Regions from separate parts of the Streptosporangium sp. NPDC087985 genome, predicted to be linked through region 1. Evidence: riboswitches for the same ligand, from Rfam matches in the RefSeq annotation. Region 1 holds a riboswitch; the other holds the start of a gene.
What was found. A riboswitch is a leader RNA that binds a small molecule or an ion and turns the genes downstream of it on or off. The one in region 1 is predicted to bind S-adenosylmethionine.
Positions count from the first base shown of each region.

Region 2: it holds a riboswitch for S-adenosylmethionine, as region 1 does, so the genes downstream of both, thrC (threonine synthase) here and ACIN94_RS24980 (aminotransferase class V-fold PLP-dependent enzyme) in region 1, are expected to answer to the same signal.

Region 1 covers NZ_JBIUTQ010000016.1:98,315-102,726, reverse strand. Annotated here, with positions in the region: gene ACIN94_RS24985 (NADH-quinone oxidoreductase subunit D) at 1-1,017, opposite strand, end outside; gene ACIN94_RS24980 (aminotransferase class V-fold PLP-dependent enzyme) at 1,035-2,321, opposite strand; SAM riboswitch class IV at 2,374-2,489, opposite strand; gene ACIN94_RS24975 (cytochrome P450) at 2,564-3,763, shown strand; gene ACIN94_RS24970 (SAM-dependent methyltransferase) at 3,804-4,412, opposite strand, start outside.
Region 2 covers NZ_JBIUTQ010000005.1:355,111-359,522, reverse strand. Annotated here, with positions in the region: gene ACIN94_RS14750 (S1 family peptidase) at 1-1,537, shown strand, start outside; SAM riboswitch class I at 1,877-2,017, shown strand; gene thrC (threonine synthase) at 2,032-3,327, shown strand; gene ACIN94_RS14740 (MoaD/ThiS family protein) at 3,351-3,626, shown strand; gene ACIN94_RS14735 (cold-shock protein) at 3,958-4,158, shown strand.

The DNA.
Region 1 (4,412 bases):
GAGCGGGTTCTCGGTCCAGGCGTAGGTGTGGCCCTCGGGGACCTTGAGCACCTTGGGCAGGCGCTGGTTGATCGGCCCCTGCGGCAGCTCCCGGAGCCGTTCCAGGCAGGCGTCGGCCAGGTCCAGGGAGACCTTCACCTGCTCCAGCAGCACCTCGAACCGGGCGTGGCAGTCTCCGGCCGACCGGGTGACGACCTTCACCGGCAGCTCGCCGTAGGCGAGGTAGGGCTCGTCCCTGCGCAGGTCCATGTCCACCCCGGAGGCACGGGCGATCGGGCCGCTCACGCCGTACTGCATGATCGTTTCACGGTCCAGCACGCCCACCCCGACCGTGCGGGCCAGGAAGATCTCGTTCCCGGCGATCAGGTTCTCGATGTCGGGCAGCCGCCGCCGCACGTCCGCGACGGCGCGCGAGGTCCGGTCCGTCCACCCCTCCGGCAGGTCCTCCTTGAGGCCGCCGACCCGGTTGAACATGTAGTGCATCCGCCCGCCGGAGATCTCCTCCATCACGGCCTGGAGGGTCTCGCGCTCCCGGAACGCGTAGAAGACCGGGGTGATCGCGCCGAGCTCCAGCGGGTAGGACCCGAGGAACATCAGGTGGCTGAGCACCCGGTTGAGCTCGGCCAGCAGGGTGCGCGTCCAGACCGCCCGGACCGGCACCTCCATGCCGAGCATCCGCTCCACCGCGAGCACGACGCCCAGCTCGTTGGAGAACGCCGACAGCCAGTCGTGCCGGTTGGCCAGCACGATGATCTGCCGGTAGTCACGCACCTCGAACAGCTTCTCCGCGCCGCGGTGCATGTAGCCCACGATCGGTTCGGCCGCGCTGATCCGCTCTCCGTCCAGCGTGAGCCGCAACCGCAGCACCCCGTGTGTGGACGGATGCTGCGGTCCGATGTTGAGGACCATGTCCTCGGTCGCCAGCTCCTTGCCCCGCGCTCCCTGCACGGCGCTCGCTCCGGCGCCCATCCCCACGCTGATCTCCCGGGGCCCGTCTCCGGCGCGACGCTCAGTCATAGGACCATGCTGCCACGTCAGTCCCGCGAGACAAGCTCCCGCAGGGCGGCGACCAGACGGTCGACGTGCTCCTCGGTGGTGCCGATCCCGATCGAGGCACGGACGGCGGAGGCGGTGACGTCGTCGCAGCCACCGTCCTTGGCTCCGAGGAGGTGCCGGACGAAGGGGTGGGCGCAGAACTTGCCGTCGCGCACGCCGATGCCGTACTCACCGGACAGGACCTCGGCGACCTCGCGGGCGGTGAAGCCGTCCACCACGAAGGAGACGATGCCGACGCGGGGGTGGCCGGGTCCCCACAGGGAGAGCTCGTGGACGCCCTCGACGGCGGCGAGGCCGGCGCGGAGGCGTCCGATCAGGCGCTCCTCCTCCCGGAGCAGCGCGCTCCAGCCGGTGGCGGTCAGCGCGTCGCAGGCGGCGGCCAGGGCGATGGCGCCCAGGACGTTGGGGGTGCCGGCCTCGTGGCGGGCCTCGGGGTCGGTGTGCCACTCGGTCCCGTCGTCGTCGACGGCCTTCACCGCGCCGCCGCCCCGCAGGTACGGCTCCGCCTCCGACAGCCAGTCGGCGCGGCCGATCAGGGCGCCCGCGCCGAACGGGGCGTAGAGCTTGTGGCCGGAGAAGACCACGTAGTCCAGGTCCAGCGCGGTCAGGTTGAGAGGGCGGTGCGGGACGAGCTGGGCGGCGTCGACGAGGATGCGGGCGCCGTGCCGGTGGGCGATATGGGCCAGGGCGGCGATCGGCCAGAGCTCGCCCGTGACGTTGGAGGCCGCGGTCACGACCAGCAGCGTGGGGCCGTCGATCCCGGCCAGTACCTCGTCGACGGCGCGGACCGCCTCGCCGGGGAGGGCGGGAGGCGCGAGCCGTACGGTGTCGGCCCAGGGCAGGAGCGAGGCGTGGTGCTCGGTGTCGAAGACCACGACGGTGGTCCCCTCGGGCAGGCTGCGGGCCAGCAGGTTGGTCGCGTCGGTGGTGTTCCGCGTGAAGATCACCGCGTCGCCGGGGCGCGTGCCGATGAAGGAGCGGACCGTGTTCCGGGCCTGCTCGTAGCGGGCCGTGGTGAGCTGGGAGGCGTATCCGGCGCCGCGGTGGACACTGGAGTAGGCCGGGAGCGCGGCGGTGACGGCGGCGCTCACCGGCTCCAGACAGGGCGCGCTGGCGGCGTAGTCGAGGTTGGCGTAGGGGACGAGCCTGCCGCCCTTGGCGGGGACCTCAAGGTCCGAGCCGAGAACCCTGGGGATCCGCCGATCGTCGGAGACGCGGGTCGAGGGGACGGCTGCGGCGGTGGTGGAGATCGTCAGTGCGGACACGCCAAGGCTCCTTGGAGGTCATCGGACCCCAACCCATGGCGTTGGTGCGTGGAGCCCGCGCTTGCCCGGCACACCTCGTGCCGGACCAGGTCCTCACCCGGGGCACCCCGCCGCGGACGCGAGGGTTGCCGGCCAGCGAGCCGGGGCTTGTCACTGGCACTCATGACCTATGGGGGGAACTATAACCGACGCCACGGGCCGGACAAGCAGACTGAGTCTTAAGTCAACATTAGGATGCTTACGTGCGCTTTGATCCTTGGAATCCGGAATTCGTCGCCCATCCCTACGAGGTCTACGACGAGCTGAGGCGGCAGCGCCCGGTCAGCTTCTTCGAGCCGACCGGCCAGTGGCTGATCGCCCGGCACGCCGACGTCAACGCGCTGCTGCGCGACCGCAGGCTCGGCCGCTCCTACCTGCACGTGGCCACGCACGCCGAGTTCGGCAGGCCGGACGACCCCGAGTTCCAGGACCCGTTCTGGCGGGTGGTCAGGGCCGGGATGCTGGACGTCGAGCCGCCGGTCCACACCCGGCTGCGGCGGCTGGTGTCCAAGGCGTTCACCCCGCGCATGGTCGAGGCGCTCCGTCCCAAGGTCGCCCGGATCGCCGGCGAGCTGGTGGACGGGTTCGTCGAGCGCGGCGGCGGTGACCTGATCGCCGAGGTGGCCGAACCCCTCCCGGTGACCGTGATCGCCGAGATGCTCGGCGTTCCCGAGGCCGACCGGCACCTGCTGCGGCCCTGGTCCGCCGACATCTGCGGGATGTACGAGCTCAGCCCCTCGGTCGAGGCCCAGCACACCGCGGTGCGCGCGGCGGAGGAGTTCTCGGCCTACCTCGTCGAGCTGGCCCGTGCCCGCCGGGCGGACCCCGGTGACGACCTGATCAGCGCGCTGGCCCTGGTGGCGGACGAGGGTGACAAGCTCACCGAGGAGGAGCTGGTCGGCACCTGCGTGCTGCTGCTCAACGCCGGGCACGAGGCCACCGTCAACGTCACCGGCAACGGCTGGTGGTCGCTGTTCCGCAACCCGGCCGAGCTGGAGCGCCTCCGCGCCGACCACGGCCTGCTGCCCACGGCGATCGAGGAGCTGATGCGGTGGGACACCCCGCTGCAGATGTTCGAGCGCTGGGTCCTGGAGGACATCACGGTGGGCGGGGTGGACATCCCGCGAGGTACCGAGGTGGCGCTGCTGTTCGGCTCGGCCAACCGCGACCCCGAGGTGTTCGCCGACCCCGACCGCCTGGACGTCGGCCGGGTGGACAACCCACACATCTCCTTCGGCGCGGGCATCCACTTCTGCCTGGGCGCGCCGCTGGCCAGGATCGAGCTGGTCGAGTCGTTCGGCGCGCTGCTGCGCAAGGCGCCGAAGCTCGAACTGACCGCCGAGCCCACCTGGGGCCCCGGCTACGTCATCCGAGGCCTGGAGTCCCTCCAGGTCCGCGTCTGACCCACCCCGCCCGGTGCCGATCTGTCTGCGGGCTCCGTCTTCAGAGGCGGTCCTGGGTGAGCCAGCCGAAGGCGCCGAGCCCTTCGGGGGCGATCAGCTCCGCCTCCTCCGAGGACCTGGCCAGGGCGTGGAGGTAGCCGCGGGGGTCGCTGCGGGCGCGGTCGACGGGCGGGCGGGAGCCGGTGACGCCGAGGGCGCGTAGTGCCTGCCGCTGGGTGGTCAGGGCCGTCGTGACGGCCCCTGCGCGCTCTCCGGCGGCCGCGCAGGCGTCCAGGGCCACGTGGGCGGTGATGTCGCACGAGCCGTCCGGCACGGGCGCGACGAGTGCCCCGTCGCGGTAACCGGCCAGTGTTCCGTACGGCGGGCGGCCGTCCACAGGGTGTGCGTAGTCGATCGCGATCGCCCGCCCGCGGGCCAGCCGTACGATCACCGACGCCCAGGCCTCGTCGCGGGGCCTGCCGATCTCGGCCCGCTCGCCCACCGCCCGCATCGGCCACCAGCGGGCCAGCCAGGCCAGGTCGGCCTCCTGCGGCCTGTCCCCGAGCCGTTCCGCGCCGCAGGCGGGGTCGACCAGGACCAGGCGGGGGCCGTCCGCCGTCTGCTCGGCGATGTCCACGGGCACGTTGTCCAGCCACTCGTTGGCGACCAC
Region 2 (4,412 bases), on a different contig from region 1:
CAGCGTTACCACGGGATGCGTTCTGGCGATCACCGCCCTGACCCTGACGGCCGCTCCGGCCGTCGCCCAATCCCGCACGTCCCGCACACCAGACGTCGCAGCCGCTGTGGTCGCCGCGAAACCGCCGCCGGGCATGCTGGAGGCACTCCAGCGCGATCTCCATCTGACCAGGCAGCAGGCCCAGACCCGCCTGCTCAACGAGATCCGCCTGGCGTCGGTCGAGGTGCGGCTCCGCGGGGAGCTCGGCAGCGACTTCGGTGGCTCCTGGCTGTCGGGAGACCTCGCACAGACCCTCGTGGTGGCCACCACCAATGAAGGCCACGTCCCCGCGATCGTCTCCAAGGGGGCCCGGGCCGAGATCGTCAAGCGGCCGCTCACGGAGCTCAACGCGATCATCGACAAGGTCGACGCCGCTCTGTCCGCCCACCGGAACGGACTGGTGCGTTATGTCGATGTGAGGACCAACAAGGTCGTCATCCTGTCCGACGCGCCCTCGACGACCGCGGCCGTCATCGAGGCCTCCGATGTGGATCCGGTCGCGGTGCGGGTGGTGTCGTCCATTGAACGGCCTCAGCTCTTCTACGATCTGGTGGGCGGCAACGCCTACTACATCAACAGCACCGAACGCTGTTCGATCGGTTTCCCCGTGACCAAGGGGACCCAGAACGGTTTCGTCAGCGCCGGTCACTGCGGGACGACGGGCGACACCACGGCCGGCTTCAACCAGGAAAATCAAGGCGTCTTCCAGGCGTCGACCTTCCCGGGCAACGACTACTCCTGGGTCGCGGTGAACGGCGACTGGACGCCCACGTCATCGGTGAGCAACGGCACCGGCGGCGTGGTGAACGTCGCCGGCTTCACCGCGTCCATCGAGGGCGCCTCGGTCTGCCGATCGGGCTCCACCACCGGCTGGCACTGCGGCACCATCCAGCAGCGCAACACCAGCGTCACCTACCCCCAGGGCACCATCAACGAACTGGTCCGGACCAACGTCTGTGCCGAGCCCGGCGACTCCGGTGGTTCCTTCATCGCCGTCGACCAGGCTCAAGGGGTCACCTCCGGCGGCTCCGGCGACTGCACCTCCGGGGGAGTCACCTACTTCCAGCCGATCGCCCCGATCCTCTCGGCGTACGGCCTGACCTTGATGACCAGCGCCGGTTCCACTCCGCCGCCACCGATCTCACCGACGACTCCGCCGACTCCGACGACTCCGCCGACTTCGAGCTTCTGCACCGGCTACGCGAAGACCGTCACCGGCACGCTGGCCAGCGGTAAATCCGCCTACCAGCCGAACAACCTGTACTACCGGTCGAACGCGAGAGGTGTCCACTCCGGCTGCCTGGACGGCCCCGACGGCACCGACTTCGACCTCTATCTGCAGAAGTGGAACGGCCGGGCCTGGGTTACCGTCGCCACCTCCGACAGTCCGAACCCCGACGAGAAGATCAGCTATACCGGCACGCCCGGCTACTACCGTTACCGCGTGAACGCATTCAGCGGCTCCGGCAACTACAGCCTGGGCTACAGCGCGCCGTAACCCACGCCCAGAGTGATCATCCTGGGGCGTGGATGACGGCGCAGGCCGGAAGTGGGACGGCGCTCCGCGCCGGACGGGTGATCGAATGCCCGTCCGGGGTGGAGCGCCGTTGGCTCTCCGAGAACGGACGGGACGCGGGGCGGTGACCCCTGACCCCGCCGTAGCGTTAATGATCCGGCTGCGGGCAGGTGTGGGCGGTCCGTTCCACGGCCGGCGGCTCTGATCCGGCTGTCCGACAGGTAACACGTTGCATCTCGCGGAGTGAGACATCTGGTCAGGGTGACGGGAAGGCGAGGTAGAGTGCGTACGACCTGCTCGTCAGGTCTCCAACTGAATATTTGCTCATCCAGAGGGGTGGAGGGACCGGCCCTGCGAAGCCCCGGCAACCCTCCCGGTTCAAGACTCGTGATCTGACGAGGTCGGCCGGGACAGGTGCCAATTCCGGTCTGCGACCAGGGTGGTCGCAGACGAAGATGAGGGAAAGGCCTCGCTTCATGGCGCTCGCAAGCAGTGAAACCACCTCCACCTCCTCGCTCGGCCGTGTCGAAGACACGCGGAGCCGGCGCTTCGGCCCCGCCGTGGCGCTGTCCTGTCGCGAGTGCGGTGCCCGCTACGACCTCGGTCCCGACTTCGCCTGTGCCGAGTGTTTCGGGCCCCTGGAGATCGCCTACGACTTCGGGCACGTGACCCGTGAGCAGATCGCCGAGGGCCCTGCCAGCATCTGGCGTTACCGCTCCCTGCTGCCCGTCCCGGCGGATGTGGCCACCAAGCCCAACATGAACCCCGGCTGGACCAGGCTCGTCAACGCCGGCAACCTCGCCCGCGAGCTGGGCCTGCGCTCGCTGCACGTGAAGGACGACTCGGGCAACCCCACGCACTCCTTCAAGGACCGCGTGGTGGCCATCGCCGTCGAGGCGGCCCGCAACTTCGGCTTCCACACCCTCTCCTGCTCCTCCACCGGCAACCTGGCGGGCGCGGTGACCGCGGCCGCCGCCCGGGCTGGGCTGGACGCCTGCGTGTTCATCCCCGCGGACCTGGAGCAGGCCAAGATCGTCATGGCGTCGGTGTACGGGGGCCGGCTCATCGGCATCGAGGGCACCTACGACGACGTGAACCGCTTCTGCTCCGAGCTCATCGGGGACGAGCTGGGCGAGAGGTGGGGCTTCGCGAACGTCAACCTGCGGCCCTACTACGCCGAGGGCTCCAAGACCCTGGCCTACGAGATCGCCGAGCAGCTCGGCTGGCGCATCCCCGACCAGATCGTCATCCCGGTCGCGTCCGGCTCCCAGCTCACGAAGATCGACAAGGCGTTCAAGGAGTTGATCGCACTCGGCCTCGTCGAGGACAGGCCGTACAAGATCTTCGGTGCCCAGGCCGAGGGGTGCTCGCCGGTCTCGGCCGCCTACAAGGCGGGCCACGACGTGATCCGCCCGGTCAGGCCCGACACCATAGCCAAGTCGCTGGCGATCGGGAACCCCGCCGACGGTCCCTACGTGCTGGACATCGCCCGGCGCACCGGCGGCGGGGTGGAGGACGTCACGGACACCGAGATCGTCGACGCGATCCGGCTGCTGGCCAGGACCGAGGGGATCTTCGCCGAGACCGCGGGCGGAGTCACCGTCGGCGTGCTGCGCAAGCTGGTCGCCTCGGGGCGGATCGACCCCGACGCCGAGACCGTGGTCCTCAACACCGGTGACGGTCTCAAGACCCTCGATGCGGTGGCGGGCCAGGCGCGCCCCACCGCTGTCATCCGTCCGTCTCTCGACGCATTCCGTACGGTTATCGCCTGAAAATATGTGAAAGGTACTGAGTTATGAGCGTTTCTGTGCGGATTCCGACTATTCTCCGGACCTACACCGACGGCTCCTCCGAGGTGGGTGGAGAAGGAGCGACGCTGCGCGAGGTTCTGCAGAAGCTCGACGCCGACTTCCCCGGGATTGGTGCTCGCATTCTTGATGAGACGGGCAAGATTCGCCGTTTTGTCAATGTGTACGTCGGGGATGAGGACGTCCGTTTCGCGGACAATCTCGACACGGCCACGCCGTCCGGCGTTCAGGTCTCCATCATTCCGGCGGTCGCCGGAGGCTGATCCTCGGCATCTCCAGCGGTGCCCGCACCGCATCTCCACGACACCCGCACCCGGCCTGGCCGCGTGCGGGTGTCGTGTCATGTGGGGGGGAGTCCGGGCCGGTGGCCCAGGAATGTGATTCGATTTCTGACCGAACAAACGCTCCGGCAAAACACGGTTCCGGCCCTGAATGCGTGCGTAAAGTAGTGGTTTTCTGATTGACTCTGTTGCCCCACGGTGTCCCACGGGTATCGTCGACAATGATCGACGTAGGCGATGTCCATGCCTCGAAGATTGGGGGCTTCGCGAGAGGAATGGGCGATGTCCTCAAGCCCAGTAAGAGGAGTCGGAAGTGGCGCAAGGCACCGTCAAATGGTTCAACGCGGACAAGGGCTACGGCTTCATCGCGGTCGACGGTGGTAAGGATGTGTTCGTCCATTACTCCGCGATCATGATGGACGGCTATCGTGCGCTCGAACAGGGCCAGCGGGTCGAGTTCGAGATCACCCAGGGCCAGAAGGGTCCCCAGGCGGAGTCCGTCCGGGCAGTCTGACGTAGCCGTTCCATCCATCCGTCGGGAAACGCCGGCAGATCCCGTGGCAGCGCGGTCCGCGCGGATCTCCCCGCACGTCGGCCCGGCTCGCCGCTCCTACCGGTGGGCCGGGCCTTCGCTGTGAATCACGTATCTCGCTCTAAGCTGGACGCAGGTCAGGGCGGCGTCGCTTGCACTCGACGGGGTAGAGTGCTAAACAGTTCGTTGGCACTCCCCGTTGGAGAGTGCCAACCCTGGATCGAGACGATGGGACC